DNA from 3 places in the Neobacillus sp. 114 genome. Region 1 is predicted to be linked to each of the others. Evidence: riboswitches for the same ligand, from Rfam matches in the RefSeq annotation. Region 1 holds a riboswitch; each other region holds the start of a gene.

Region 1 (10,224 bases):
CTGGTTGATCTGAAGCTTGGTTACATCGTTTGTTACGAGGTAATTAATATAGCTCTCAGCATCTTTTCCTTCTACAAGTACCTCACCCATATGCGAAACATCGAACAGACCTGCTTCATTACGGACTGCCTCATGTTCTTCTAAAATGCTGGAAAATTGAACCGGCAGTTCCCATCCTCCAAAATCTATCACTTTTGCGCCGTACTTTTTATATGTTTCAAAAAGCGGTGTCCGTTTTAATACTGTATCTGTACTCATCTGAGCCCCTCCGTCTTATGTGTTTCTGCAAAGTAACCGATCTTTCAATTTCATTCCTGTGTCCGTCATGGCCAGGCCGCCGAGCGCTGTTTCCCGAAGCGTGCGCGGCATTTCCTTGCCTATTTTGTACATTGCCTCAATGACTTCATCACATGGAATTCGGCTTTCAATCCCGGCAAGCGACAGGTCAGCTGCTGAAAAGGCAATCGAGGTACCGATTACGTTCCGCTTGATACATGGAACTTCGACGAGACCAGCAACCGGGTCACATACTAATCCTAAAAGGGATTTCATCGCGAGCGCCGTGGCGTTCACCACCTGCTCTGGTGTCCCGCCCTTTAATTCAGCAATCGCCCCGGCCGCCATTGCTGTGGCCGAACCGACCTCCGCTTGGCATCCTCCGGCCGCTCCAGAGATAAAGGAACGGTTGGCAATCACATATCCGAGTGCACTTGCGGTAAACAAACCCATGACTAAATCCCGATAGGAGGTACCGTCATTCTTGCGAAGAGAAAATAATACCCCGGGTAAAATACCGGCGGCCCCTGCCGTTGGCGTTGCCACAATCACGCCCATCCGTGCATTGGTTTCCGACGTGGCCATTGAGAAAGTCATCGCATCGTTAATATACGGACCAGATAAACCCTTCCCGTTATTTACGTATTCGCTCATCTTAACGGCATCACCGCCAGAGATACCGCTTGGTGCTGGGGACCCATCTTCTACGCCGCTCTCAACTGCATGCTTCATTTTAATTAACCGCTCTGCCATCATATCGATAATCGTCTCTTTGTCTCTCCCCGATTTTTCCATTTCCACCATCAGCATCATTTCGCCAACAGTTTTCCGTTCTCGGGTACAAAGTTCGATGAGCTCGTTCATTGATCGAAAATCCATCATACACCCTCCAACATCGCTTCATAAAAAGTATTGGAACGATATTTTGCGGCAATTTTCGAAAAATCATCATCTGTGCTTAATCGAATATCAACTTTTTCATCATCAATCATAAAGATTTTTGATAAACCTCCGCCTAAAGATACACCGCCTACTTTAACAATAAGGTCTGCCCGTCTGGCCCTGACAACCGTTGTGTTTGGATGATCATAATACGGGCAGCGATTCTCAAATTTAAATTCGTAGTGAAGCCCGTATCGATTGGTTAATTCGACCGCGTATCTAATTCTGGTATCATCTGTATTCATCCCCAGCAGGCCGCCGAGAAGCGCTTTATCTGTTCCGTGTCCCTGGTATGTTTCAGAGAACGAATCATAGAAAGTTATATCCGCCTTTTTTGGGGATCCTCCAAGCATCTCATAAACAAATTTCCCGATTGATACAACACCTGCTGTATGAGAACTGGATGGCCCTACCATAATCGGGCCGATGATGTCAAAACAGCTTTGATACTCCATTAAGCTACCCCTTTCTTAAACAGTGATTGGCTGTTGAAATAATGGAAATCCCCCGCAAATTGCTTTTGTTGTCTTTCTTCCCTGTTCGATTACGGCGAAATCCCCTTTGCTCTTAAGAACGGCTGCGATCACTTTTGCGATTTGCACCATTTCTTCTTGTTTCATCCCACGTGTGGTTAATGCTGCAGTCCCCATACGGATTCCACTTGTCACAAACGGGCTTTGCGGGTCGTATGGAATGGTGTTTTTGTTAACTGTAATTCCGACTTCTTCAAGCAATTTCTCTGCTTCTTTTCCGGTTAAATCCCACGGACGCACATCTAGGAGAACAATATGATTATCAGTCCCGCCGGATACAAGAGCTGCACCTTCCTGCTTTAATGCCTCTCCAAGCGCAGCAGAATTATCAATAATCTGTTTGGCATATTCTTTAAAGCTTGGCTGCAATGCTTCCTTGAAAGCAACTGCCTTAGCGGCAATGATATGCATGAGCGGACCGCCCTGAATTCCCGGAAAAACCGCTTTATTAATTTGTTTTAAGATTTCTTCATCGTTTGTTAAAATGACGCCGCCTCGCGGACCGCGCAATGTTTTATGTGTGGTGCTGGTCACAACATCCGCATACGGCACCGGAGAAGGATGGAGACCGGCGGCAACAAGTCCAGCAATATGCGCCATATCAACCATCAGTTTTGCACCAACCTGATCGGCTATTTTTCTAAACCTTGCAAAATCAATGATTCTTGGATAGGCGCTAGTGCCGGCAATAATTAGTTTTGGTTGTTCTTTATTGGCAACCTCCTCCAATTCATCGTAATCAATCAAGTGATTGTCTTCTCTTACCCCATAAGAAACGACATCAAACCATTTCCCTGACATTGCCACTGGACTCCCGTGTGTTAAATGGCCGCCATGCGATAAATTCATCCCCATAATCTTATCTCCTGGTTTAAGCAGGGCGAAAAAAACAGCTGTATTGGCCTGTGCACCGGAGTGAGGCTGGACATTGGCAAATTTGGCGCCAAATAATTTAGTCAGCCTTTCAATCGCTGCCTGTTCTGCGACATCTACAAATTCACAGCCGCCATAATAACGTTTTCCGGGATACCCTTCGGCATACTTGTTCGTCATCACACTTCCCATTGCTTCCAAAACGTCCGGGCTGACAAAGTTTTCTGATGCAATTAACTCCAACGTATGGAGCTGGCGATTTTTTTCACTTTCGATTGCTTCAAAAATTGTTGAATCGTTATGCTGTAAGCTCATTGATCTTCCTCCATTTTTCCATCATTGTTTTTTAAAAAACAAAAAAGGACAGAAAAGGGGTGTAAAATCATCCCTTCTCTGTCCTTTTACCTGAGAGTTAAACTCCAATATTTATGGAGCTTTCTCCTTTGGTGGCATTTTCAAATACGCTCTCCAGAGGTGCGTCCTGTTATGGTTCTTTTACCTGAGAGATTGGTTCCAAGGGTTTTTTTGGAACTTGCTCCTTCGGTGGTAGATGTAGATATTACACTCTCCCACAACAATCATTCGCTCTATTCAATTTTATTATTTTCAGAATAATCATTCTGTTTATAATTGTCAATTCTTTTTTTAGATTAGTTTGGTTATCACAAATAAGAAGGATTTGCTTCTACATTTTTGAAGTAAACCACTTCGCCATCACTTTCACCATCGAAAATAACAGTTGTATTAGGGGAGAAAACTAATACGTCCCCGACTTCTGCCACATATTTATTTCCTTCTACATCGCGGACAACCATTTTGCCTTTGGTAACAACTTTGATTTCAATAAAAGTAAATTCTGCAGAATAATCAACCGAAGGCTGGAGTGCATAGTAACCCATTGTTAATACTTGTTTTTTATCTGTAACCGGCACATCAAGGATTTGCCCCTTTAACTCAGGTGTTCCCCGCAATACGCTTAATTCATTTAATTTATAGGTTCCTGCTTTAATTAATTGAATGCCCGGTTTTGCATCTAAATAAGATAATTGGCTTTGTGTTAATGTTTTTTCGCTCATTTTTGCACCTCTAAATTTATTATTTTTTTAATCGTTCTAGTATATTGGCAATTTAATAATCTATTAGATCTTTGCTTTCTGTTTTAATGCAGGGCGATTGATAGAGAAGAGAGAAATATCATGTTCCGTTTTGCCGGTTGTCACTAATTGGCTCAGCGTTTCTCCAACGACACTTGAGAATTTAAATCCATGGCCGGAGAATCCCGCTGCGATTGCGACATTGGAATACTGTGGATGCAAATCAATCACAAAATGCTCATCAGGTGTTTTGGTGTACATGCAAACTGCCCCTCTTTTAAGGCTTCCAGTAGCACCAGGCATGTATTCTTCTAGGAATCTGCGAATATTTCCTTCATCCTCAGTATAGATCCCAAATTCACGATTAATTGTATCTGGGTCGATTTTTTGACCAAAAGTATGGTATCCTATTTTCAAACCGCAGCCGCTGAAGCTTGGGAACCCGTAATAGATGCCTGTCGGTACTTCAACCATGAACGCCGGGAATCCATGGGTATTGCTATACTGGGACTCTTCGCATTCGAAGAATCCTACAACTTGGCGGTATGGCTGTAATGGAATATCAATATTTAACTTTGATAGAAGCTTGCTGTTCCAAGCTCCCATGCTCAAGATTAACTTACTGCCTGTAAAGGAACCAAATTCTGTTTGGATTTTGACAGAGTCCTCGGAAATCTCAAAATCCTCAACCCGTGTATGCGTTAACACTTTGGCACCATGCGCTTCGGCTAGTTCCCGGTAAGCGCGGATGCAATTTTCACTAAACAAGACACCGGAGTTCTTTTCGTAAATAGCGTTAAAATTTTCAGGGACGGTTACACCCGGCCAGCGCTGATGAATTTCATCGCCTTCTAGTAGATCAACATCCAATCCATGAATATTTGCGGCTTCTATCGTTTCAGCAACGAAGTCAGATTCACCTTTAGGGCCAAATACTAAAACACCGGTTTTGGTAAAAATCTTATGATGTGTTTCTCTCTCAAGTTCATACCATAACTCCTGGGCTCTTAATGCAAACGGTACATACTCACGTCCTTCACCATAAGCATGGCGGATAATCCGTGTGTCACCGTGATGGCTGCCATTTGTATGAGGCGGATCAAATGCATCTACCAATAATGTTTTTACACCTTGTTTGGCCAGGTAATAACCTGCCGCCATTCCCATCGATCCTGCGCCAACAACAATTACATCAAAGTCTTTTTTGCTCATCGTTTCTGCTCTCCTTTTTAATAATTTAAATTTTCTTAATTCTTTAATAATATCTTACGACCTTTCTGCCATCATGTAAAATGATTAAAAGAGATACTATCTATCTCTATTAGAAATATTATCTCTATTAGCAATGTGGTTAGGAATAACAGATTGATACGGGGGAATAGCCATGGAAATTAAGGATTTGCGGATTTTTCAAAAGGTAGCTGAGTTCGGTAGCATTTCAAAGGCCGCCAAAAGCCTAAATTATGTTCAATCCTATGTAACCGTAAGGGTCAGGCAGCTGGAGGAAGAACTTCAAACCGAGTTATTTCACCGCTCAAGCCGCGGGATGGTTATAAATTCGGAAGGAAAAAAACTATTGTTTTATGCTCAAAAAATTATTTCCATGGTCGATGAGATGTTAAAAGTGGTTCAAGACTCGGATAACCCCGTTGGTACCCTTGAAATAGGCACTGTTGAGACATTATACAAACTTCCACTGATTCTTTCTGCCTATCACAAGAAATATCCCAATATTGACTTGTCTCTTGTAAGCGGTGTAACAGAGGATCTTGTCGAGGATATTCTCAGCTATAAACTGGACGGAGCGTTTGTAACAGGAAATTTTAATCATCCACAAATTGCTCAATATGAAGTCTTTGAAGAGGAATTGGTTTTAATCTCCAACAAGGAAGAGATTCCTTTTGAGGAATTAAAAAACAAGCCGCTCCTTGTTTTCAAACAAGGGTGCAGCTACCGTTCAAAATTGGAGGGCTGGGTCCGCGATGAAGGAAGAATCAATGCAAAAATCATGGAATTTGGCACATGGGAGACGATTTTGGGCAGTGTAATAGCCGGTTTAGGTATTACGATTATCCCAAAATCTACGGTTAGTCTCTTGGAGGCAGATGGGGTCGTTCGAATCTATCATATTCCCGAAAAATACTCCAAAATCACAACGGTTTTTATTCGCCGGGCAGATTCATTCTTGACAAATACGATGCAGAAATTTATCGAAACAATCCAAAATGTTAGTGATCAAGAAAAAAAGGTAGAAGTATAATTGTAGTGGTTAGCGTAATCCCCCTGCATAATGAGAGGGGGATTATGCTAGGTTACAAGATATAGAGTTTTCAGCCAGGATTTTTTTTTGATTCGATTGTTCTTGGTGGTGGATTAAAATTTTTATTTCCTGAAATTCACTTTTTCCGCATATACTGCAGATCGATACTTTTGAATAAAGCGCTCTGCAATGAATGCAATATTTTTTTTCCATTGTGGCCACTCTCCTATTCATAATTTTGAAGATGGATATTTTCCTTAAATAGAAAGGCTTCTAGCTAACTCGTAAATGGAAAGATCGATTGTGTGCCGGCCTTTTTCCACTTCCACAAAGGTAGTAAAGGTTAGCTGCCCACTTTTCACACCAACCATGACACCTTTCTTCCCCTCCATGAGCAAATCAACGGCTAGTGCTCCCATTTGGCTGCTCATCATTCGATCATAGGCGCTTGGAGAACCCCCTCTTTGAATATGCCCAAGTATGGTAACCTTTGTTTCAAATCCTGTTTTTTCTTGAATCTCTTTTCCCATTTGCAGCCCTTTGCCAACACCTTCTGCCACTACAATAATACTGTGTCTCTTTCCGCGCTGGTGCCCCTGCTTGATCCGATCAATCACATCTTCCAAATCATAGTCGGCTTCTGGGATAATGATGGACTCCGCCCCGCCGCACACACCTGCCCATAAGGCAATATCCCCGGCACCTCGGCCCATCACCTCAATGACATAAGTACGTTCATGGGAAAATGCTGTATCGCGAATTTTATCGATTGCTTGAACAGCTGTATTTACGGCCGTATCGAATCCAATCGAATAGTCTGTCCCTGCAATATCATTGTCAATCGAGCCCGGAATACCGACCGTCGGGAAGCCTAACTCTGTTAATTTTCTTGCACCCCTGAAAGAACCATCCCCGCCGATGACAATTAATCCCTCAATCTCGTTTTCTCTTAATATTTGAATAGCCTGCTGCTGTACGATTGTGTCCTTGAATTCCTCACACCTGGATGTTTTTAAGATGGTGCCTCCCCGATGAATAATATCCCCTACACTTCCTAAGCTCATTGGAGTGAAATCGCCCTCAATCAAGCCCTTGTAACCATTTACCACCCCAAATACATCTAATCCCTTGTGTATCCCTCTGCGAACAACAGCACGAATCGCTGTGTTCATTCCTGGTGCATCCCCGCCGCTCGTTAATACCGCTATCTTTTTCATGCAAAACCCTCCATAAAAAGGGCAGATTCAAAAGCTTGAAGTCTGCCCTTATCCAAATTGTTCATAGAACCTTATAGAAGCGCTTTAAACTGGGAAACAATATTCTTAACGGTAAATCCATATTCCTCCATTATTCTCTCGGAAGGTGCTGAAGCGCCGAATTGGTCTGCAGCAATGACGCTTCCGCAATCACCAACGTATTTATGCCAGCCCAAGGAAGCACCCATTTCAATTGCAAGCCGCACGGGAATATTTTTTGGGAGCACACTTTCTTTATATTCCTGCGATTGCTTTTCAAAGCGATCCCAGCTTGGCATGCTTACCACAGAAACACGAATTCCCTCTTTTTCAAGTGCCTTTTGCGCCTCAATGGCAAGCGTTACCTCTGAACCGGATGCGAGTAAAAGTCCATCCATATTTTTCGATTTGGAAACAACATAGGCTCCCTTTTTAACACCTTCATAGGCTGTTTCAGCATCAATGATTGTTGGCAAATCTTGACGGGAAAGGATGAGCGCTGTCGGTTCTTGTGTACTTTCTATTGCAAGCTTCCATGCTGCGGCTGTTTCGTTTCCGTCTGCCGGGCGGATCGTTGAAAGTCCAGGCATTGCCCGTAAGGATGCCAATTGTTCAATCGGTTCGTGCGTTGGACCGTCCTCCCCGACGGCAATGCTGTCATGTGTGAATACATAGATGACCGGCACTTTCATTAGCGCAGAAAGACGGATTGCCGGGCGCAGGTAGTCAGAAAAAACGAAGAAGGTTGCTCCGAATACCTTTACGCCGCCATGCAGTGCCACACCATTTACAGCAGCACCCATTCCAAACTCGCGTACTCCAAACCAAATGTTTCTTCCGCTATAATCTGCTGCACTAAAGTTTCCTTCACCTTTCAACAAGGTCTTATTGGAAGATGACAAATCGGCTGAGCCGCCAAATAATTGCGGAACTCTTTTCGCAAGAGCGTTTAACACCTCTCCGCCTGAAGAACGAGTTGCAAGCGTATCTTTGCCTACTTGATATTGCGGAACATCCTTATCCCAGCCTTCAGGAAGCTGCCCGCTAATGGCAGATCTTAATTCGTTTGCAAGAGATGGGAAGGCCTCCTCATACTCGGCAAACAAGTCATTCCAAGCCTGTTCCTTCTTCTGGGATGCCTCTTCCAGCTCCTTAAAGTAAAGTTTTACATCTTCCGGGATATAAAAATCCTCTTCGTATTCCCAATTATATTGCTCTTTTACAAGTTTTATTTCTGCTTTCCCAAGCGGGGCGCCATGTGAAGCAGACTTGCCGCCTTTATTAGGAGAACCGTAACCAATGGTTGTTTTCACTTCAATTAAGGTTGGTTGTTCTTGATTAGCCTTGGCAGCAGCTAACGCTCCCGCTATTTTCTCAACATCCTTCCCATCTTCGACCTGCAATACTTGCCAGCCATATGCTTCGAAACGCTCCTGAACGCTTTCACTAAATGACATGTGGAGATCGCCGTCAAGGGAAATATCATTTGAATCATATAACACAATTAAACGGCCAAGTTTCAAATGACCGGCAAGTGAAGCCGCTTCGGCTGATACACCTTCCATCAAATCCCCATCACCACAAATACTATAGGTGCAGTGGTCAATCACATTGAATTCATCGCGATTATACACGGATGCCAAATGTCTTTCTGCCATCGCCATCCCAACGGCCATTGCAATTCCCTGCCCAAGCGGTCCCGTTGTGGCATCCACGCCGGCTGTATGGCCAAATTCAGGGTGACCTGGTGTTTTGCTTCCCCATTGACGGAAATTTTTCAAATCTTCCAGCGACAAGTCATAGCCGGTTAAATGCAATAAGCTGTATAACAGCATCGATCCATGGCCGGCGGATAAAACAAAGCGATCACGGTTAAACCAGCCTGGATTTTTTGGATTATAATTCATAAATTTCGTCCAAAGGGTGTAAGTCATCGGCGCTGCACCCATCGGCATACCGGGATGGCCTGTTCCGGCTTTTTCAATTGCATCAATGCTTAGCGTTCTAATCGTGTTAATGGATAGCAGATCCAAATCTACCTTTTGATCAATCATCATGCTTCCCCTTTCTCCTTCTATCGGCCCCTTAGTTTGTCACCAAGCTGGCTTCCGCTTGTTGAGCTTTTCCTGAAGAACCGAATTCACGCATTTTGCCTTTCACTGTATCTTTAATTGCTTCACGGGCAGGTCCCAAGAATTTGCGCGGGTCGTATTCTTTTGGCTTCGCACTTAATACTTCACGAACAGCTTTTGTAGCTGAAATTTGGCTTTCTGTATTGACATTAATTTTGGCAGTTCCAAGCGAAATCGCTCTTTGGATGTCCTTTGTTGGAATTCCTGTACCGCCATGAAGAACAAGCGGAACACCCGTTAATTCTTTCACTTCTTTCATCCGATCAAAACCGAGTCTTGGCTCTCCTTTATACGGGCCATGGACGGAACCTAAAGCCGGTGCAAAGCAGTCTACGCCAGTTTCGCGGACCAATTGTTCACATTCAGCAGGGATAGCATACATCGCTTCGGCATCCTCAACGCTTAAATCGTCCTCCTGTCCGCCAATTCGGCCAAGCTCTGCCTCAACCGATACGCCAACAGCATGTGCTACTTCCACTACACGTTTCGTTAATTTAATATTCTTCTCGAGCGGATAGTGCGAGCCATCAAACATAACAGAGGTAAATCCGGCATGGATTGCTTGGACACACATCTCAAGACTTGGACCATGATCAAGATGAATTGCAACAGGTACTGTCACCTTATATGTTTCCATTAATTCTTTCACTATGGTTACAATCAGCTTAAATCCGCCCATATATTTGGCAGCGCCTTCGGATACGCCAAGAATGACCGGTGAATTCTCCTCTTGGGCCGCTTGTAAAATGGCCTGCGTAAACTCAAGGTTATTTACGTTAAACTGTCCAACTGCGTAATGGTTTTCTTTTGCATGAATCAGCATTTCTTTCATTGAGACTAATGGCATATTATTTCCTCTCCTTTTTTTAATTAGTTTTT
Region 2 (10,224 bases), 600 kb from region 1:
AGATGATATGATTTTTTATAAGTGGGGCAACCGCGAAATTAAAAAGGGAAGTAAACTAATCATCCGTCCCGGCCAGGATGCGATTTTTTTTAACAATGGAAAAATTGAAGGGATTTTTCGCGATGAAGGTGAGTATGATATTGAGTCGCAAATCATTCCTTTCTTATCCACATTAAAGGGGTTCAAGTTTGGGTTTAACAGCGGCATGCGGGTAGAAGTGCTATTTGTGAATACCAAAGAGTTTGTGGTCAAATGGGGAACACAAAATGCGATTAATATTCCCACTTTAGGGCTTCCGGGCGGTCTGCCGATTCGGGCGAATGGAACGTTTAATTTTAAAGTGAATGATTATATGGCTTTGATTGATCAAATTGCTGGTGTCCGCGAGCAATATTTAGTGGAGGATGTTAAAATCCGAATCACAACGGTCCTCGACCAGCTCCTGATGAAGTGGATTACGAAGGAAGGAAAGGATATGTTCAACCTGCAGGCCAACTCCTTCGACATTTCTAAAGGCATTCAAGAGGATTTAGATATGGAGATGCTGAAAAGCGGAATCTCGATTACTGGGTTTAATGTCATGAGCTTTAGTTATCCAAAAGAGATTCAAGATATGATAACCAAAAATGCTTCACATGGAATGGTTAGTGACGTTAATCGCTATCAGCAAATCTCACTCACAGATGGCATGGCCGCCGGCAAGATGAGCGGCGGAGGAGCAGCCTCTGATATAGCGGGGATGATGATGGGGATGAATATCGCAGGTAAAATGATGAATCAGCAATCTCCCAATCAGCCTGTTTCTGAACCGTCTTCGGCAAGGGCGGACGGTCAAAAGAGACCCAATTTTTGCCCGAATTGCGGCATTAAAGCGGAAGGGACCAATTTCTGCTCAAACTGTGGGCAAAAGCTTGGATAAAATGAAGATAAGATATAACGAAAAAGCCCATGCAAAAACATGGGCCTTTCGTTATAGTTTACAATTAACCAGCCTTAATCTTAAGCTGATTCCTGCTGAAAACAAGGATCATTGAAGTATACAACCTCAGAAAGAACTTTATAGCCCTTCATTTTTTTGAGAGTCTCTCTTGCTTCTTGTTCTGTTTTAAATTCAAACATAGAAATATTTGAATCGCAATAACAAGTTATAATCCACATAAAAATTCCTCTCCTTATTTTTAAGTTATTTCTGTCCTGCAGACAGAAACTGCCGTCTATCAATATGCCACCTTAAACCTTGCTTTCATAAGGTCTAATCCAGGGTTTAAGGAAGTAATTATCAATTGCTACAGACCAATCATAAGGCAATAGTGGAAATAAATAAAATGCAAAAAATATATAATATATTATAAAAAACTTTTATATGTTGAATTTGGGTTGTAAATAGTGGATTATCGTGATTGGGTAATACTGAGGTCTTCTTGTGGAGCATATGATTCAAAACAGAGACCATTCCATATATTAAGGTTGTAGTCTGTTTTAATAACAATCAGGAGGATTTTTCCTCCTGATTGTTTATTTTTAGTCCTTTTTTTTGAATTCAGATAAATCGTTTTCTTCGCCAAATTCAGTTGCATAATTTAAGTTTCTGTTCCCCTCTTGATATCGGTCATGATCTTCACTTCGCATGGGTGCAAACAGAAGGCTTAAACAGATCAGTCCACTTAGCCCGACAAGGCTATAAATGACTCTTGACAAAAAGGATGCTTGCCCACCAAAAATAGCTGCTACCAAATCAAATTGAAAAAAACCAATTAATCCCCAGTTAATGGCGCCTACAATAACTAAAAATAAGGCTATTCTTTGCAAAACTCTCATGTATTCACCTCCTTTTTACTATCTTTTGTGTAAGATTTTGTTTTCATTCAATATATGTGTGAAGATATGAAGAGATAAAGATTTTGCATGACCTACTGGATTTAAAGGTGTACTCGGAATATTTCATAATCTCAAGAGAAAGGCTTGGTAAAAACCAAGCCTTTGTCAGTCTTATAGTTTTTCCCTTTTGTTACATAAAAAAAATGAGACCAGAGAACGAAAGCAAAAAACAACTCCATCAAGCCAGGAGTTGTTTTTGCTTTTAAACCGATTTTCTTTTTGCGTATTGGGAGGGAGTCAACGACGTAAACTTTTTAAATACCTTACTAAAGTAGTTTAAGTCATTAAATCCGACCATAAAGGCAATATCGGTGATGGAACTATTGCCTCGTTGTAAATATAATTTGGCTTCATCTACCCGTTTGCGATTAATAAATTCAGTCATGTTCATTCCCGTCTCGCTTTTAAATTTCCGTGACAGGTGAGAAGGATTGACATGGAGTTGGTCCGCAATATGCTGTAGCGTCAATGGACTGCCTAAATTCAGCAAAATATAATCCACTGCGTTTTTCACTATCGGGCTGTAATGGCCGGTAGCAAACGCGGCGACAAGATCGCAATATTCATTCGCCATAGCCACAAATAACTTTGTCAACTGGGAAAGCGTCGTCGTCCTTTCAATCAAAATCGCAAATCGTTCTGAAATGTTATCCAGGTACACGGGATGGACGCCGCTTCTTTCAGCTGCCACTCTACACATAGTATTGAAAACAAATCCGATATTCTTGGAGGACCGAATGGGACTTCCGGGTACTCTGTTAGAAAACGCCACTAAATCTGTCATCGGATTGATTGAGTGGGTAACTTCGGCTTTATTTCCTTTTGCAATTGCATTCATCAGCTTATTCTGTTGCTGGTATCTATGTTCAATTATTTGCCTGTTTTCCTCGATGTTTGTTTTTTGGATATCTGGTTTCAGGGCTGGTATAAGTGTATCTGAAGGAATCTGCTGCGAATGCGTAAAGTCATGAACACCAAGATGAACCAACAGTTCCCCGACATCTTTATATTCTGTATCATTTAAAATCGTCAAGGATTGATAGAATTGTTCCAATTGCTTGCGTTCGCCAATCGGGAGATTGTTTTTTGAAATAATATCTTTGATCCGATCGATAACCGTTATACTCGAAATCAAAGGACCGATTAGAATGCTTCCATAAAAAGATTGGCTTCTCCATATTCCGGCAGCAATATACTCAAGACCGTATGGACTGATATAGTGATAGTAGCGATTGGCTTCGTTCCTATGCAGGATGTCATGGATATGATCAATCTCCTTGTCTGGATGGACCAAAACGGATGGAATAGAATGGTTGATTAATTGGAATATCGACTTTCCATCTTGGTCATATAAACGAATATCTATTTTGGTAATCGAATGAAGTACGTGGCTAATTTTTATGAAATTTTGATAGTTCATAGTTCCCACAAAAAATCACCTTCCCAATTTAATGTACATTGGAAAATAAAAAAACGCAAAATAATTACTAGTATAGTAAAAATATTACGATTATCAATTGGGGTAATTTATTATAATCAAATTAAAGCCCTTACATAGTCGGGGTTATCTAAAATGAATTTTAATTATCTATTAGTAAATAATTTGGTATGAGGGAAATTTTCCTGTATATGAATGGAGGAGAAGGAACATGTTATATCCAATTTCTACGGATAGCCGCGTGGTCATGGATTTAAGCGGTGTTTGGAAATTTATGATTGATGATGAAGTAAAAGAAGTAGATGTAAACCAACCGCTGCCAACAGGTGAGTCCATGGCAGTTCCGGCTTCTTTTAACGATCAAGCAGTATCAGCTGAAATTCGCCAGCATAGCGGGTATGTATGGTATGAAAGAGAATTTACCGTTGCTAAAGCATTGCGTGACGAAAGATTAGTATTGCGATTTGGCTCTGCTACCCATGAAGCATGGGTGTATGTGAATGGCAAACTTGTTGCCCAACATAAAGGCGGTTTTACTCCATTTGAAGCTGAGATTAATGAATTCTTAGTTCCTGGGGCGAACCGTTTAACTGTTCGAGTAAGCAATCTGTTGGATTATACGGCATTGCCAGTAGGAAATTATAGTGAAAAGACAGATGAAAATGGAAAAATCATCCGTAAAGTCGATGAAAACTTTGACTTTTTTAACTATGCAGGGCTGCACCGTCCTGTCAAAATTTACTCAACTCCTGTGAATTATATTGAAGATATTACGATTGTCCCGAATGTTGATTTAGCTGCCAACAAAGCAGAAGTACAAGTTTCGGTTAAAACTGGCGGAAATTTCGATGAAGTGCGGGTTACTATTCTTGATGAACAAGGCATTACTATTGCCCAAGCTTCCGGAACCGATGTAAATGCGGTAATTGAGAACGTTCATTTATGGCAGCCGCTCAATGCCTATCTCTATAGAGCTAAAGTCGAAGGGCTCAACAATGGCGAAGTAGAAGATGTCTATGAAGAACAGTTTGGTGTCCGTAAGATAGAAGTAAAGGGCGGCAAGTTCTTAATCAATGGCGAACCATTCTACTTCAAAGGCTTTGGCAAGCATGAAGATACGCATGTCCGCGGCCGTGGACTTGACGAAGTCTATAACGTGCACGATATTAACTTGATGAAAGCCATGGGTGCCAACTCTTTCCGGACATCGCATTATCCATATTCGGAAGAAATGATGCGCCTTTGCGACCGTGAAGGAATTGTCGTGATTGACGAAACACCGGCAGTTGGATTAATGTTATCCTTCACTTTTGACGTATCGATTTTAGAAAAAGGCGATTTTGAAGACGATACTTGGGAAAAGTTGAGGACTGCTGAGGCTCATCAACAGGTTATCCGCGAGCTGATCGACCGCGATAAAAATCATGCCTGTGTCGTTATGTGGTCGATTGCCAATGAGGCAGCCACTTATTCAAAAGGTTCTTATGAGTATTTTGAACCGTTATTTAATCTGGCTCGCGAATTAGACCCACAAAAGCGTCCATGTACGTATGTCGGCATCATGATGGCAACGCCAAAGACTGACAAATGTACAGACTTGGTTGATGTGATTGCCTTAAACCGCTACTATGGCTGGTATGTACAACATGGCGACTTGAAGACGGCTGAAGAAAAGACTCGCGAAGAGCTGCTGGAATGGCAAGAAAAATACCCAGATAAGCCAATTATGTACACCGAATATGGTGCTGATACGGTAGCTGGATTCCATAGTGCACTTGGCGAGCCATTCAGTGAAGAATACCAAGAAGATTATTACCGCATGAACAGCAAGGTATTTGATGAAATCCCTAACTTTGTCGGGGAACAATTATGGAACTTCGCCGATTTCCAAACAAAGTTTGGTATTATGCGTGTCCAAGGTAACAAAAAAGGTATCTTTACCCGTGCAAGAGAACCAAAAATGGTTGTACGCTATTTAAGCGAACGCTGGAATGGAATTCCGAACCTAGGATATAAAAAATAAAGGTTAGACCTCTTTTTTTGGAATAAAAACCCTACCCAAATATGATTGGATAGGGTTTTTTATTTAATATCAATAGTGTTGTTGCCTGAACCGAATACGTTTTTCAATTGTGTAAAGCCCTTTTCACTTATTGCTTGATAATAGTAAAAAGTGTCGAAGTTTGGGATGAAAACAATTGTTTATGCGGATGGGAAAAGGTATTTTATTTCAAATCGTTAATAATGGGGAGTATAAAGGCATTGGTGTCGGCTAGAAAATAAAAAAGAGGTTGAAACCAAACATTTCAACCTCTTTTTTACATTATCTATTATTCTGCATCCATAAATGGATAGACAACTTCTGCAGTTGGTGCAAAGTTTTCTTTGATGACACGAGGACTTGTCCAACGAATCATGTTAAATACAGAACCTGCTTTATCGTTTGTACCAGATCCACGAGAACCGCCAAATGGCTGTTGATTAATCATCGCACCAGTTGGTTTGTCATTGATATAGAAGTTACCAGCTGCGCCAGATAAGCGATTTTCTAAATGAAGAATGGCCCCGCGATCTTGGGCAAAGATCGAACCTGTTAAGGCATACATAGAAGCTGTATCAACTGCCTCCAATGTTTCTTCTAATTTATCATTTTCATATACATAGATTGTTAAGACTGGTCCAAAGATTTCTTCCACCATGGTCTTGAAGTTTGGATTTGTAGTCACAATGATGGTCGGTTGAACGAAATATCCAACAGAATCATCATAAGTACCGCCAGCAATAATTTCTGCCTCTTCAGAAGCTGCAGCATAGTCGATATAGCTAGTAATAGAATCAAAAGCAGCTTTATCAATAACTGCACCCATGAAGTTTCTAAAGTCGCGGACATCCCCAACTTTAAGCTTTGCAGCTTCTTCCACTAAACCGGCTTTTACTTCTTCCCACATACTTGCTGGAATATATGCACGAGAAGCTGCTGAACATTTTTGTCCTTGGTATTCAAACGCACCACGAACAAGGTTAGCTACAACTTTGTCTGCTTGTGCAGTTTCATGAGCAAATACGAAGTCTTTACCGCCAGTTTCCCCAATTAAACGAGGATATGATTTATAGCTTGCAATATTTTCTCCTACTGTTTTCCAAATCGTTTGGAACGTACTTGTAGATCCAGTAAAATGGAACCCAGACATACGAGGGTCTGTTAATACAACTTCTGATACTTGTGAACCACGAGAAGGTACGAAATTGATGACCCCTTTTGGTAATCCTGCTTCTTCTAAAATACGCATAAAATAGTAGTTTGCTAGGATTGAAGTTGTTGCTGGTTTCCAAACGACTACGTTCCCCATCATAGCAGGAGCTGCTGGCAGGTTTCCGCCAATGGCTGTGAAGTTAAATGGAGAAATCGCCAATACAAATCCATCTAATGGACGGTAATCAGTACGATTCCAAACATTCTTCATGCTGCTTGGCTGAATCTGATAAACTTGATTTGCATAATCAACGCCAAAACGTAGGAAGTCTACTAATTCTTGTGCAGAATCAATTTCAGCTTGAATAACTGTTTTGGACTGTCCTAACATCGTCGCAGCATTCATTACATCACGGTATGGACCAGAGATTAAATCAGCTGCTTTTAAGAAAATAGCGGCGCGGTGTTCCCAAGCCATATTAGCCCATGCTTCTTTCGCAGCCATCGCAGCTTCAACAGCATCACGCAGCTCTTTTTCTCCGGCTTGCGAATAGTTTGCTAAAACATGTTGATGATCATGTGGCATAACCACTTGCTTCACTGTATCAGTCTTTATATTTTCGCCATTAATAATCACAGGAATATCGATTACGATACTAGATTGGCGTGTTAATTCTGCTTTTAATGTTTCCCGTTCTTTTGTACCTGGAGCATAAGTATTGCCAGGTTCATTTGTAGGTGTTGGGATTTTGAAAATTCCGTTACTCATTCTTTCACGTTCCTTCCCGTTTATATATTCTGTTCCCTTATGGACAAATCTACGTATTTCGACAATTATTATAACATACTTTTTATGTTCTGGGGCTGTCTATTGTCCCTTTATGAAAACGAATTCAAATCCTTACCTCGGGGGATTAAGTTAAATTCAGAGAGTCAATGAAATATTTAAGAGTCATTTTTTGTTGACAAAGTATTTTAATACTACTAAAATTAAAAATTATTCAACAATATTATCTAAAAAACTTAATAATTAGCAAGCTATGATTGCTATGGATCACACTATAGCAGGAGCAGCTTCTGGAGAGACCGCGGATTCCGCGGCGCCGAAGGGTTCACAATCTCAGGCAAAAGGACAGAAGAGTATTGAATATATATTTGTCATGCTGACAATTGTCAGCATAATAAGTATTATTTGTTATTCTTAGACCTAAGAGATTGGAGGACATCCAATCTCTTTTTTTATTGGGTTTTTTAAATTTTAAGGGGGAGTCAAGGTTGGCACAGCAAGAATTAAAGAGGAATTTAGCAAATCGGCACGTTCAACTTATCGCAATTGGCGGCACCATTGGTACCGGATTATTCCTGGGGTCGGGTAAAGCCATCCAACTGGCTGGCCCATCCATTATCTTTGCTTATTTAATCGTAGGTATTGCCTGTTTCTTTGTGATGAGGGCGCTAGGGGAACTCCTGTTGTCTAAGGCTGGCTATCAGTCTTTTACTGACATAGCCGAAGATTATCTTGGACCGCGAGTTGCGTTTGTAACGGGATGGACCTATTGGTTTTGCTGGATTATGACCGCTATGGCTGATGTGATTGCTGTTGGTGTATATGTACGATATTGGTTTGATATCCCGCAGTGGATGCCTGCAATTGTCTGTTTGGTCGTCTTATTGGGCCTCAATCTATTAACGGTAAAGCTTTTTGGGGAATTGGAGTTCTGGTTTGCCTTAATAAAGGTAATTACCATTCTCGCCTTAATCGGAATGGGGGTCATTTTGCTAGTAATGGGATTCAAGACAGATGCAGGGGCGGTCTCTATTAAAAATCTTTGGGAACATGGAGGCCTTTTTCCAAATGGAATGACAGGCTTCTTGCTTTCATTCCAAATGGTCGTTTTTGCATTCGTTGGTGTGGAATTAGTGGGTGTATCGGCAGCGGAAACAGCCAATCCGGAAAAAAACATCCCATCGGCCATTAATAAAATTCCTTTACGGATTTTATTTTTCTACGTTGGCGCATTGATCGTTCTTCTATGTATTAATCCATGGACGGAACTGAATGCCGCTGAAAGTCCGTTTGTCAAAACGTTTAGTTTAGTCGGGATTCCGATTGCCGCAGGAATTATTAATTTTGTCGTTTTAACTTCAGCCGCTTCTGCTTGTAACAGTGGGATGTTTTCAACAAGCCGGATTTTATATAATTTAAGCAATAATAGCCAGGGACCAGCCAATTTTGCAAGACTGAATAAAAATCATGTGCCAAGTAACGCGCTATTGATTTCAACTCTTGTCCTGACAGGTGGAGCGCTCTTAAGCAAACTTATTCCGGAGCAGGCTTTTGGAATTGTGACAACCATTAGTGCCATTTGTTTTATTTGGGTTTGGGGCGTCATTCTGATTTGTCATGTAAGGTATAAGAAAACTCGTCCGGACTTACAGGCAAAATCAAAATTTAAAGCGCCATTTACACCATTTGTTAATTATGCGGTCCTAACCTTGTTTGCGGCGATTCTCATCATCATGCTGTTCGCCGACGCTACCCGTCCGGCCCTATTGTTGACACCACTATGGTTTATTCTATTATTTGCTTTGTATTCCTATAGAGGGAAAAAAGAGAAAAAACTAAAATTATCAGCATAGAATCCAATTGGGTAAAAGAAATGGAGCCGGTATTGAAACCAGGCTCCATTTTCATGTTAACTTAATTTTCCTTATTAAATAATCCGAGCTGTCACCATTCCAGGAATTTGTTTTACTTTTTCCTCTAAACCTGGAATAACATCGCCATTTACTTTATTATCAATGTCAATAATTGTATACGCATAACCCCCACGGCTTCTGTTGACCATATCAGCAATGTTTAAATGATAGCTGGATATTGCAGATGTAATCTGTCCGACCATGTTAGGAACATTCTGGTGGAATGCCGCCACGCGCCGCTTACCAGTATAAGGAAGACTGGTGTTTGGGAAATTCACTGAGTTTTTGATATTTCCTGTTTCTAAAAATTCCTTTACCTGCCGAGCTGCCATGATCGCACAATTTTCCTCTGATTCATTTGTGGAGGCGCCTAGGTGCGGAATTGGAACGGTATTTTTCATTTTGAGCACATTTTCATTCGGGAAATCGGTAACATACTTCCCAACCTTTCCGCTTTCGAGAGCGGCGGCCATGTCTGTTTCATTGACAAGTTCACCACGGGAGAAGTTTAAAATATGAACACTAGGCTTCATAATACTGAAGGTCGCTTGGTTAAACATACCTCTTGTGTCATCTGTTAGCGGTACGTGAACAGTGATATAGTCAGATTCTGCAAATAACTGTTCAATTGTCATTGCCCGCTGTACGTTGCGGGACAAATTCCAAGCGGTATCGACAGAGATAAATGGATCAAATCCGATGACATCCATATCTAAATCCAGCGCATCATTCGCCACAAGTGCACCTATCGCTCCTAAACCAATGACACCCAATGTTTTCCCTTTAATTTCTTTTCCGACAAATTGCTTCTTGCCTGCTTCGACAAGCTTTGGAATTTGTTGGCCTTCACCATCTAACGACTTAGTCCAAGCTACACCAGCAAAAAGGTTACGGGATGAAGCTATTAATGAGGTTAGGACCATTTCTTTTACAGCGTTGGCATTTGCTCCAGGGGTATTGAACACAACAATACCTTGCTCTGTACATCTATCGACGGGAATATTGTTGACACCTG
Region 3 (10,224 bases), 2.1 Mb from region 1:
TGCCAAAGTTTCCGTAGTATGGCTTAACGCGGCCAATTGATTGCGGACGATCATAATCCAGGACATACTCGTCGCCTCGTTTGGCAATAACCGGTCTTGGCAGGAACGGAATTAAATCTGCCTTCACACCGACAGGACCGGAACCTGGACCGCCGCCTCCGTGCGGGCCAGTAAACGTTTTATGAAGATTCAAGTGGACTACGTCAAAGCCCATATCACCCGGGCGGGCTTTTGATAGAACTGCGTTTAGGTTTGCCCCGTCGTAATAAACCTTACCGCCAGCTTCATGGACGATTTCAGCAATTTCGACAATGTTTTCTTCAAAAAGGCCAAGCGTATTTGGGTTAGTCAGCATTAATGCTGCTGTATCCTCCCCCACCACTCTTCTTAAGTCTTCTAAGTCTACAAGACCATCTTCATTCGACTTTACTGTAACCGTCTCAAGACCTGCTACTGTAGCAGAAGCTGGGTTTGTACCATGAGCGGAATCAGGTACGATAACCTTAGTCCGTTTTAGGTCGCCATTTGCTTCATGGTATGCGCGAATCATCATCAATCCGGTCCATTCTCCGTGGGCACCTGCTGCCGGCTGTAAGGTCACTTCATCCATTCCGGTAATTTCTTTTAAATGCTGCTGAAGGTCATATAAAAGCTCAAGCGCACCTTGAACGGAACTTTCATCCTGGAGCGGGTGAATATGCGCAAACCCGTTGTAGCGGGCTACATTCTCATTAATCTTAGGATTGTATTTCATCGTACAAGAACCTAATGGATAAAAACCGGAGTCTACACCGTGATTCCGTCTGGAGAGGGACGTATAATGGCGCATGATATCCAGTTCAGAAACCTCAGGGAGCAGCGGCTCCTCTTCCCTTAAATATCCTTCTGGAAGGAGCGCAGCAACATCTGCTTCAGGAACATCCATTTCCGGAAGGCTGTATCCGACCCGGCCTGGTGTACTAACTTCAAAAATCAGCTTCTGGTCTTGATTATGCATGCAAATCCCCCAATTCTTTCACTAATGTATCGATCTCTTCCTTCGTTCTTTGCTCTGTCACGCAAATGAGCATATGGCCCGCAAGCACAGGATAGTCACGGCCCAAATCATAACCGCCTATGATTCCTTTTTGGAGCAGCTGCTGATTAACCTCTTTTACCGGTTTATTTAAATTGACAACAAACTCGTTAAAGGAGTGACCATCATTAACCACTTCAAACCCTGCTACTTTAAAGGCAATTTTTGCATAATTAGCCTTTTGTAAATTGGCTGCTGCTATTTCGCGGACACCTTTTTTTCCAAGGGCAGTCATCGCAACAGATGCAGCAAGGGCATTCAATGCTTGGTTTGAGCAAATATTAGAAGTCGCCTTATCACGGCGGATATGCTGCTCACGTGCCTGCAGTGTTAAAACAAAACCGCGGCGGCCTTGGTCATCTGTTGTCTGGCCGACAAGACGTCCGGGAACTTTACGCATTAGCTTGGTCGTAACCGCAAAATAGCCACAGTGCGGACCTCCAAAGGCAGTCGGGATTCCAAACGGCTGGGCATCGCCGACAACAATATCTGCACCAAATTTTCCTGGAGGTGTCAAAATTCCAAGTGATAATGGATTGCTTGAAACAACAAACATTGCTTTATTTTCGTGAATAATCTCTTCAAGCTCTTTTAAAGGTTCAATTCGGCCTAAAAAGTTTGGATATTGAACGACAACTGCGGCTACGTCAGCATTTACCAATCCTTTTAGGGCTTCAATATCAGTAATTCCATCCTTCACAGGAACCTCAATCACATCAAGGTATTGACCCTTTGCGTAAGTTTCCAGAACCTCACGGGATTCAGGGTGAACAGCACTGGAAACCAGGATGGTTTTCCGTTTAGTGTGACCAGCACTTAGCATTGCTGCTTCAGCAAGTGCAGTACCACCGTCATACATCGAGGAGTTGGCCACATCCATTCCTGTTAATTCACAAATCATTGTTTGGAATTCAAAAATCGCCTGCAGTTCCCCTTGGGAGATCTCCGGTTGGTAAGGTGTATAGGCTGTGTAGAACTCCGATCTTGAGATGACATGGTCAACGATAACCGGCATATAGTGGTCATAAACTCCGGCACCTAAGAAAGACACATTCGATTTTAAATCAGCATTCCGGCTTGCTAACTGAAAAAGTTCCTTCATCAAAGCTGTTTCAGATTTTGCCGGTTTAATATTGTATTCACCTTTAAATCGGACCTTTTCAGGAATATCACTGAATAGTTCATCGACAGTGGAAACTCCAATTGTCTCCAGCATTGCCTGCTTATCTTGTTCAGTCATGGGTAAATAGCGATGTTTCATAAACCTTGCTCCCTTCTGCTATTTCTTTTCTCTTTTATAAAAAGGTGTAGGAACCACTTTCGCTTTTAAACGTTTGCCGCGAATTTCAACTTCCACTTCGGTATCAAGTCCTGCATGTTCGGAAGAAATGAGGGCAAGACCGATGTTTTTCTTTAAGGTTGGGGACTGTGTACCGGTGGTAACTTCACCAATTAGCGCTTCCCCTTTGTAAACTGGATAGCCGTGGCGCGGAATTCCCCGGTCAACCATCTCGATCCCAACAAGCTTCCGGGACAAACCCGCTTCCTTTTGTTTCAATAGAGCTTCTTTTCCAATAAAATCAGCCTCTTTATTCAATTTCACCGCAAAGCCAATTCCTGCCTCAAGCGGGGAAATTTCCGGTGATAATTCCTGGCCGTAAAGCGCTAAGTTTGCTTCAAAACGAAGTGTGTCGCGCGCACCTAGGCCGCAAGGAATAACTCCCTCGTCTTTTCCGGCTTCCAGAATGGCTGTCCAGATTTCGACGACATCACCAGCATCACAATATACTTCAAAGCCGTCTTCCCCTGTATAACCAGTTCTAGATACAAGTGCTTTTTTCCCATTTAAAACAACTTCCTGCTGGAATTTAAAAAAGCCGATTTGGCTTAAATCCGTCTGTGGAGCTAGCTTCTGTAATACCTTTTCTGCAAGAGGGCCTTGAAGCGCAAGCTGTGCCATTGTTTCAGACAGGTTTTCGATTGTTACATTTCCTTCAAGGTGCTTCTCCAGCCAGTTGTAGTCCTTTTCAATATTCGATGCGTTGACAACTAGCAAATAATGATTGTCTTCAACCTTGTAAACAAGCAGGTCGTCAATAGTTCCGCCGTTTTCATAGCACATCGCGGTATATTGCGCCCCGCCGTCTTTCACTTTTGAAATGTCATTTGTCATCAATTTTTGTAAATAATTGAGGCTGTCTGGGCCCTTTACCTCAACTTCGCCCATATGGGACACATCGAATAAACCGGCTTTCGTGCGGACAGCTTCATGCTCATCCTTGATGCTTGAAAACTGGACAGGCAACTCCCAGCCGCCAAAATCGATGGTTTTTCCCCCGTATTCCTTGTAAACTTCAAACAGCGGAGTGCGTTTTAATTCCGTCATCATAAATCCCCCTTCATTTACTACATGTTCATTATTTGTAAAAATGAATTATTGCCAATTAACAAAAATAGGAAAACTCCTTGTCGTTTTCCTAAATACAACAAAAAGGTGCAAAAAAGGACAGAAACCTCCCTTTAACAGTAAAGAAGGTCTCTGTCCTTGCACCTGAAAGTTTACCTAAATCGGCTGTCCCCTTTGGTGGCTGGTATCATCCAGCACTCTCCAGAGCTGCGTCCAACAAGAGTTCTTTTGCCTGAGAGATTCACATAAGCTGCTTGCTCCTTCGGCGCTACAAAAAGTAGTCTCTCCCCTTGTTTTCATTCGCACTTATAATATTATTTTCCAATTTGGTCATACTAATTATACTTAAAAAATAGATTACCTTATTTAAATATTTAAAACTTTCAAAGCTATTATCATCCTACCATTAAAACAACATATCGGGCAATAATAATTTATCTTAAAAAGGAGCTGAAAAGGATGAATGTCGAAATTGAATTTGATTCCTCCTGGCAGGATGATTTTTTACATAAAATTGATCATGATGGACCCTGGGGAAATTGGGAGCTTTTTAAATTGGCCATCGATATTGAAAATCATTTGGTGGTCCCGGAATTCGAAGGTCTGCAGGCTCCAAAGCATCTGCCAAATTTGACGCCTCTCCCCCATCAGCTTGAAACGGCCAAGCAGGTGGTTGAAAACATGAACGGAAAGGCCATCCTTGCGGATGAAGTGGGTCTCGGAAAGACTATCGAAGCTGGGTTAATTTTAAAAGAATACATGATTCGCGGATTAGTGAAAAAAGTGTTAATTCTTGTTCCCGCCTCCTTAGTCACCCAGTGGGCACAGGAATTAAATAGCAAATTTTATATACCGGCTGTCACTCAAAGAAAAAGCTATGTTTGGGAACAATGTGATGTCGTTGTTTCCTCCATCGATACGGCGAAACGAAATCCGCATCGGGAGATTATTTACAAGCAAGACTATGACCTCATCATTATCGATGAAGCCCATAAATTAAAAAATAATAAAACAAAAAACTACGAATTTGTTCAAAACTTAAAAAAGAAGTTTTGTTTATTGCTGACGGCAACACCTATTCAAAATAGGATTGAGGAGATTTTTAACCTCGTATCCCTATTAAAGCCTGGTCACTTAGGGAATGAAACTGTCTTTTACGAAAAATATAAACGAGATTCCCGTTCCTTAAATGATGACCAGCATCTAAAAGAGCTAGTCAATAAAGTCATGATCCGCAACCGTCGTGCCGATACAGGAATCGAATGGACGAAACGGCATGTGGAGACGATACCGATTGAATTTACAAAATCGGAACGCGACCTGTATGACTCCATCTTAGAGCTTAAAAATGAGGGAGACTGGGTTCAAACGAGCAGTTTTTCTGTGATGACTTTGCAGCGTGAAGCATGCTCAAGCCGAGAGGCCGTTTTCTATACCTTAAAAAACATGCTTCTTAAAAAGGAAAACCCCACGCAGGCCTATCAAGAACAAATCAACTTTTTAATTAAAAAAGTGGAGACTGTCGAGCAAAATTCCAAGGCAGTAAAAGCCCTTGAATTAATTCAGAAAATAAATGATAAAGTGATTATTTTCACGGAATACCGGGCTACCCAATTATATTTACAGTGGTACTTAAAGCAGCACGGAATTTCCTCCGTTCCTTTCCGAGGCGGTTTTAAACGCGGGAAAAAGGACTGGATGCGCGAGTTGTTCCAAAAGCATGCCCAGGTGTTGATTGCTACTGAAGCGGGCGGGGAAGGGATTAACCTGCAATTTTGCAACCACATTATCAATTTTGATCTGCCGTGGAACCCGATGAGACTGGAGCAACGCATCGGAAGGATTCACCGCCTCGGTCAGGAAAAGGATGTCATGATTTATAATTTTGCCATCAAAAATACGGTGGAAGAGCATATTTTAAAACTTTTATACGAAAAGATTGATTTATTTGAAAAAGTCATCGGAGAACTTGATGATATTCTAACAAAACTAGAATTCGGAAATATTGAAGATCATATAATGGATATCTTTGGCGACTCCTGCTCTGAAGGGGAAATGCGGATTAAAATGGAGAATTTATCATCAATGATTGAATTTGCACAAAATATGAAAAAAGGAGAATCACATGCAGCAGCAGGAAATTCATAAGTTTCTTTTAAATTATTTTATGGCAAATGAATGTCCCATTGTCACCAATCACCCTGGATACTTAGATGTCCAACTAACAATTGAAATGGATAAGGAACTAATGAATCGGCCCTTTTACTGGCATTATTTAGAGAAAACTGGCGGAATACCGAATCCAATGAGATTGACCCTCATCACCAACCAAAAAGCAGCACCTGAAAATCTCAGAGGGGAAACCATCCATTTTGGTTCGCCCCGCCTGCATCAAGTTTTTGAGTCTACAAAAAATTTAGCCAGATATATAAGGCTTTATGAAAATCACGGCAACTCCGCCGTCCAGACTCCCTTGCTGCCATGGCTATGCATGAATGTTAAAATCTCCTATCAATGTGACCGTAAACGCGATATTTTTAAGTCAATCGGCCTTCAGCTTATTAACGGGAAAATGGTGGAGGATTTTCATAATTACCTGCTTAAAATTTCGTTAACGCCGAAAATCCCTGATTACTCGTTTACATTATCACCACTGGTTAAACCAAAAAGCGGAATGATTCGAATTGAAAATTATTTAAAATCAGTCATTGAAAATGATGACCATACCTGGGCCGATGAAGCAAAGATACGCTGGGAGAAGGATTTAGAACTGCTGAATCATTTTTATGAGGACATCGAAGATGAAAACGAAAGCTATGAGACAGAAAAACAGGCACTCAAGGATCAATATGAGCCGCGAATTCATATTTCCTTTATCAATGGCGGGCTGTTTTACTTAACAGAAAAAGCAATTTAAAAAGAAAACCCCAAGTCGTGAAATTATACTTGGGGGTTTTCTTTTTAAAGTCCACTGTCTTTCATTTTCCGTCTCTTAACCTCTGAATACACAATATAGGGAAGTATGCCAAACCAGCGATACCAGAAGGATGCTTTGGTCTGTTTTCGCTCGAGGCGCTGACGTTTTCGTTCGTCCTTTGGCTGGTCCGCATATTTGACAATTGTTTGCGTCATATATTTTACATAATCATTCGTTTTCATGTACACACCTGCCTTTAACTTACATTACAAGTATGTCCAAGGTTTATCCTTTCGAATCAATAAGTAATCCATTTAATTAGCTTTTTTGACCTCGTGTCAAAATATCCTTTCCCGTTTACCAATTCACCTGAATGAAGCCGGAGTGTAAAGGAAACTCTTTGGACATATCCTGACGGGGGATCGGCGAGAAAATCCATATTCCCCTTCTGAAATCCAAACTTTCCTTTAGATGGGATTGTTCCTGACACCTGGGCCTGATTTTCGAATTTCTTTACGGATGACAAGAAATAATACTCTTCCTGCAAAATAACGGCTGATTCGTGCGCTAGCTTTCTCTCCGACAGGAGCTTCTCCACCTCGATTGAAAAAAACAGCAGAAAAATGATCAACAAACATAATGTAAGGGGATAAGTGAAGCCTTTTTGGCTATTTTTCATGTGCTCTTATTCCAATCAATTAAAGAATAGGCGGTAACAGAATACTCTATTCCTTTCAAATCCTTTACCGTTACCTTTACCGCATTATTCACCAAAGCAAACGAATGCCAAGAAACATTCTGCAGGATGATTTCATGCCCCGTCGAGTTAACCCGTCTTCTTAAATTGTTGCCGTAAATTTCATAATAAATGGTTTCTCCGTCTTTTGTTAAGATCAGCCGATTGGAAACTACCTCAGCCTTGGTCGACCAGCGGATTTCTTTTTTTATTTGGCTGCAGAAAACCTCCCATTCCATTGCCTGAAGGATGGATTGATTCTCCTTATTGTCAAGAATAAGTTGAAAGAGAGGTGTCATATAAAAAACAATAATTGAAAGAATCACCAACGAAAACATTACCTCAATGAGCGTAAAACCTTTTTCATTCGAGACTGCCACAGATTTCATTTTCCAAATGTAAGGACGTTTTTTCAACTTTAACGCAAACCTCCTTTTGCCCGAAGGAGTCCTTCCAAATAATTTGATAACCAATCTCATTTTGTACCAATGTATAATTGGCAAATGTCCGATTATCTATTAATTTTGCCTCCAGTTCCTCATACATGATCTGCCTCATCTTTTTCTCAATCTCCAAATTTACGGATTGCTTTCTTAAATCCGTGACCAACGGAATGAAAACCAAACAAATCAAAAACATTGCTGATAAGGACAGCAGCAATTCTAATAAAAAGAACCCTTTATTGCTCTGTAACATAAAACCGGCCTTTTCCAATTAAAATGGTCATTCGATAAGTCTTCTTCTCAGTTTCTATGAAGAAAGAACCAAATTTATTTACATTTCCATCAGGCTGAAATTTGAAATATAAGGGCATCGAACCTTCGATGATATGAAAACTTGAGGAGTAGCTTCTGTCGAGCAGATGCGGCTGGTCAGAGCGCAAAACAAGCGAGTATTTTGATTCGTTAGGTAAAATGACGACCGACACTTCCTGCTGATGGGACATCGCATAGGACTGGGCATAAAATAAATCCGCTTTTAATTGGGTTAATAAGGCTTCATCCTCGACCAGCGTATGCTGTGGCTTTACCGAAAAAACGGTTACCGAGGACAAAATCATGAAGATGGACAGGACCACTAGAGACTCGGCTAAGGTGAATCCCTGTTGATTGTATTTCATTAATTTGTAGAGGTGTCTGCGGCCGTTTTTGTTTCGGTTTCTTTCAATGTAACAGTGCCATCAGCCTCAATCACAACTTCTTTCCCCGGGCATCCTTTGGCATCTTTTAAATATCCCGCACTTTTTAGTTTTTCAATTGTCGCTGGTTCATTTTTTTCCATTTCATAGGCCTGTACCTGAGCCTCGACCATTTTCTGAAAGCCTTCACAGCCCTTAGTCTTTATATTTGCGTTATGTCTAGCGACGTTTGGAATTGTAATAATTAAAATTACAGAAATCACGAGCATAACAATCATCATTTCTATCAGTGTAAAACCAGCCTGTTTATTTCTTTTAATATTTTTCATTTTCCTAAACCTCCATTTTTAAAATTAAATTCCATCAAGCATATGAAACATGGGTAAAAGGATCGCTAAATACATGGAAACAACTAATAAACCGATAAACAGATAAAGAATGGGCTGAATCGTCCTTAGGCTTTTTTCAATTAGTACTTCCAGGTTCATCACACAATGCTTGCTAAAAAAGAGCAATTCCTGTTCCAATTTGCCATTTTCCTGGCCGTGTTTAATAATCATCGGAAAACCCTTGTCAAAAAAAGTCATCGAAGCCAATATGGTTTCCAATTTTTCGCCCGTTACAAGCTTGGCCTTAATTTCTTTACCAAGTTCACTGTAAAAAGGCTGTCTTTTATTTTCCTCAAAGAGACCCAAGCTCTCTGAAACTGAAATTCCGCCAGATAAAAGGAAGCTTAATTGAATGGAGAAATAATGAGTAAACAGCAATTTGAGGATTCTGCCGATAAAGGGCAGACGCACGAGCATCATTCGCTGCTTTAAAATGGGATAGTTTCGGAAGATAAAATAATAATAAATTGCTGTTGCCAATAAGAATGTAAGCAAAGCACCAATGACCATGGGGAAAATTTTATCAAAAGCATAGATGACCTTAGTAAAAAAATTTTCCTCCAAACCAAGAGATGAGAAAAGTTCTGTAAACCTTGGCAGCAATGTATTCTCTAGGAAAACGAAGAGAATCCCGGTAATAAAAAGCAGCAGTACAGGATATTGAAGCAATTTTAAAAGCTTATGCAGATCCTTCTCCTTTAACAATGCGAGACGGCTGCCCTCAAGCAGCGCTTCTGCAAAACTCCCGTGTTGCTCAGCAAAGTAAACAAAACCGGTTAAATCCTTGTGAAAGCCAAGCCTTTCAAGGACCTCATGAAACGGCAGCCCGTTTTTTAAAACTGTTAATGATTGATATAACTCCTCCTTTCTTTTCTGAGGCAAGTACAATGCTATGGAATCAATTGCTTCGGCAATTGGATATCCCCGTGCCAACAGCTCGCCAATTTGTTTTAAGAAGTTGGCTTGCTCAGTTACAGACCATTTATGATTCTTCATCATAAACCAGCCTGTCGTATTCAGATTCCTGAATAAATCCTAAGGCAATCCCTTTTTTAATGACATCCCGGATTGCCCGATAATGGGTTTCAACCTTCTCTCCCTTTGCAGCTTTCATGGCGTTATTCAAATTTTTCCCGGCCAAAAGCTCAAACACACTCGCCCTCTTCCACCTTCCATACGAATAACAAAATGGAGTGCATTCACCCTCGCAAAATGGACAGGTTAATTCAACAAGTCTTTGGGCAGTCACCGCAATTAAGGTCTGTTCAACCTCCAGCCAATTCACCCCAAATTCGTGCAGGCGGAACACCGCTCCCTTCGCATCTCTAGTGTGCATCGTTGAAAGCACTAAATGCCCTGTTAAAGCTGCGCGTACAGCAATCCTAGCTGTTTCTGCGTCCCTTATTTCCCCGACCATTATGATGTCCGGGTCGTGCCTTAAGATTGCTTTGAGGCCGGCCGCATAAGTGACACCAGCTTTTTCATTCACTTGTACCTGCAGAACGGAATCGTAATTTTTTTCAATCGGGTCTTCAAGTGTAATAACATTGCGATGGAATAGG

Evidence for each region. A riboswitch is a leader RNA that binds a small molecule or an ion and turns the genes downstream of it on or off. The one in region 1 is predicted to bind glycine.
Region 2: another riboswitch for glycine. It lies ahead of QNN06_RS30970 (amino acid permease); the one in region 1 lies ahead of glyA (serine hydroxymethyltransferase).
Region 3: another riboswitch for glycine. It lies ahead of gcvT (glycine cleavage system aminomethyltransferase GcvT); the one in region 1 lies ahead of glyA (serine hydroxymethyltransferase).

The regions. Positions count from the first base shown of each region.
Region 1 covers NZ_CP126144.1:547,016-557,239, reverse strand. The annotation lists gene gcvT (glycine cleavage system aminomethyltransferase GcvT) at 1-258, opposite strand, end outside; gene sdaAA (L-serine ammonia-lyase, iron-sulfur-dependent, subunit alpha) at 274-1,155, opposite strand; gene QNN06_RS02670 (serine dehydratase beta chain) at 1,155-1,673, opposite strand; gene glyA (serine hydroxymethyltransferase) at 1,689-2,939, opposite strand; glycine riboswitch at 3,016-3,098, opposite strand; glycine riboswitch at 3,102-3,206, opposite strand; gene QNN06_RS02660 (hypothetical protein) at 3,287-3,700, opposite strand; gene solA (N-methyl-L-tryptophan oxidase) at 3,764-4,930, opposite strand; gene QNN06_RS02650 (LysR family transcriptional regulator) at 5,103-5,978, shown strand; gene pfkA (6-phosphofructokinase) at 6,236-7,195, opposite strand; gene tkt (transketolase) at 7,267-9,267, opposite strand; gene fba (class II fructose-1,6-bisphosphate aldolase) at 9,299-10,192, opposite strand.
Region 2 covers NZ_CP126144.1:6,348,483-6,358,706, reverse strand. The annotation lists gene QNN06_RS30995 (SPFH domain-containing protein) at 1-919, shown strand, start outside; gene QNN06_RS30990 (DUF378 domain-containing protein) at 1,522-1,818, opposite strand; gene QNN06_RS30985 (helix-turn-helix transcriptional regulator) at 2,081-3,298, opposite strand; gene uidA (beta-glucuronidase) at 3,528-5,339, shown strand; gene pruA (L-glutamate gamma-semialdehyde dehydrogenase) at 5,647-7,278, opposite strand; glycine riboswitch at 7,577-7,655, shown strand; gene QNN06_RS30970 (amino acid permease) at 7,785-9,149, shown strand; gene QNN06_RS30965 (phosphoglycerate dehydrogenase) at 9,224-10,224, opposite strand, start outside.
Region 3 covers NZ_CP126144.1:4,812,924-4,823,147, forward strand. The annotation lists gene gcvPB (aminomethyl-transferring glycine dehydrogenase subunit GcvPB) at 1-997, opposite strand, end outside; gene gcvPA (aminomethyl-transferring glycine dehydrogenase subunit GcvPA) at 990-2,336, opposite strand; gene gcvT (glycine cleavage system aminomethyltransferase GcvT) at 2,355-3,461, opposite strand; glycine riboswitch at 3,613-3,689, opposite strand; glycine riboswitch at 3,693-3,782, opposite strand; gene QNN06_RS23590 (DEAD/DEAH box helicase) at 3,942-5,630, shown strand; gene QNN06_RS23595 (YqhG family protein) at 5,608-6,399, shown strand; gene QNN06_RS23600 (YqzE family protein) at 6,444-6,641, opposite strand; gene comGG (competence type IV pilus minor pilin ComGG) at 6,698-7,078, opposite strand; gene comGF (competence type IV pilus minor pilin ComGF) at 7,075-7,551, opposite strand; gene comGE (competence type IV pilus minor pilin ComGE) at 7,499-7,831, opposite strand; gene comGD (competence type IV pilus minor pilin ComGD) at 7,815-8,255, opposite strand; gene comGC (competence type IV pilus major pilin ComGC) at 8,255-8,602, opposite strand; gene comGB (competence type IV pilus assembly protein ComGB) at 8,627-9,661, opposite strand; gene comGA (competence type IV pilus ATPase ComGA) at 9,645-10,224, opposite strand, start outside.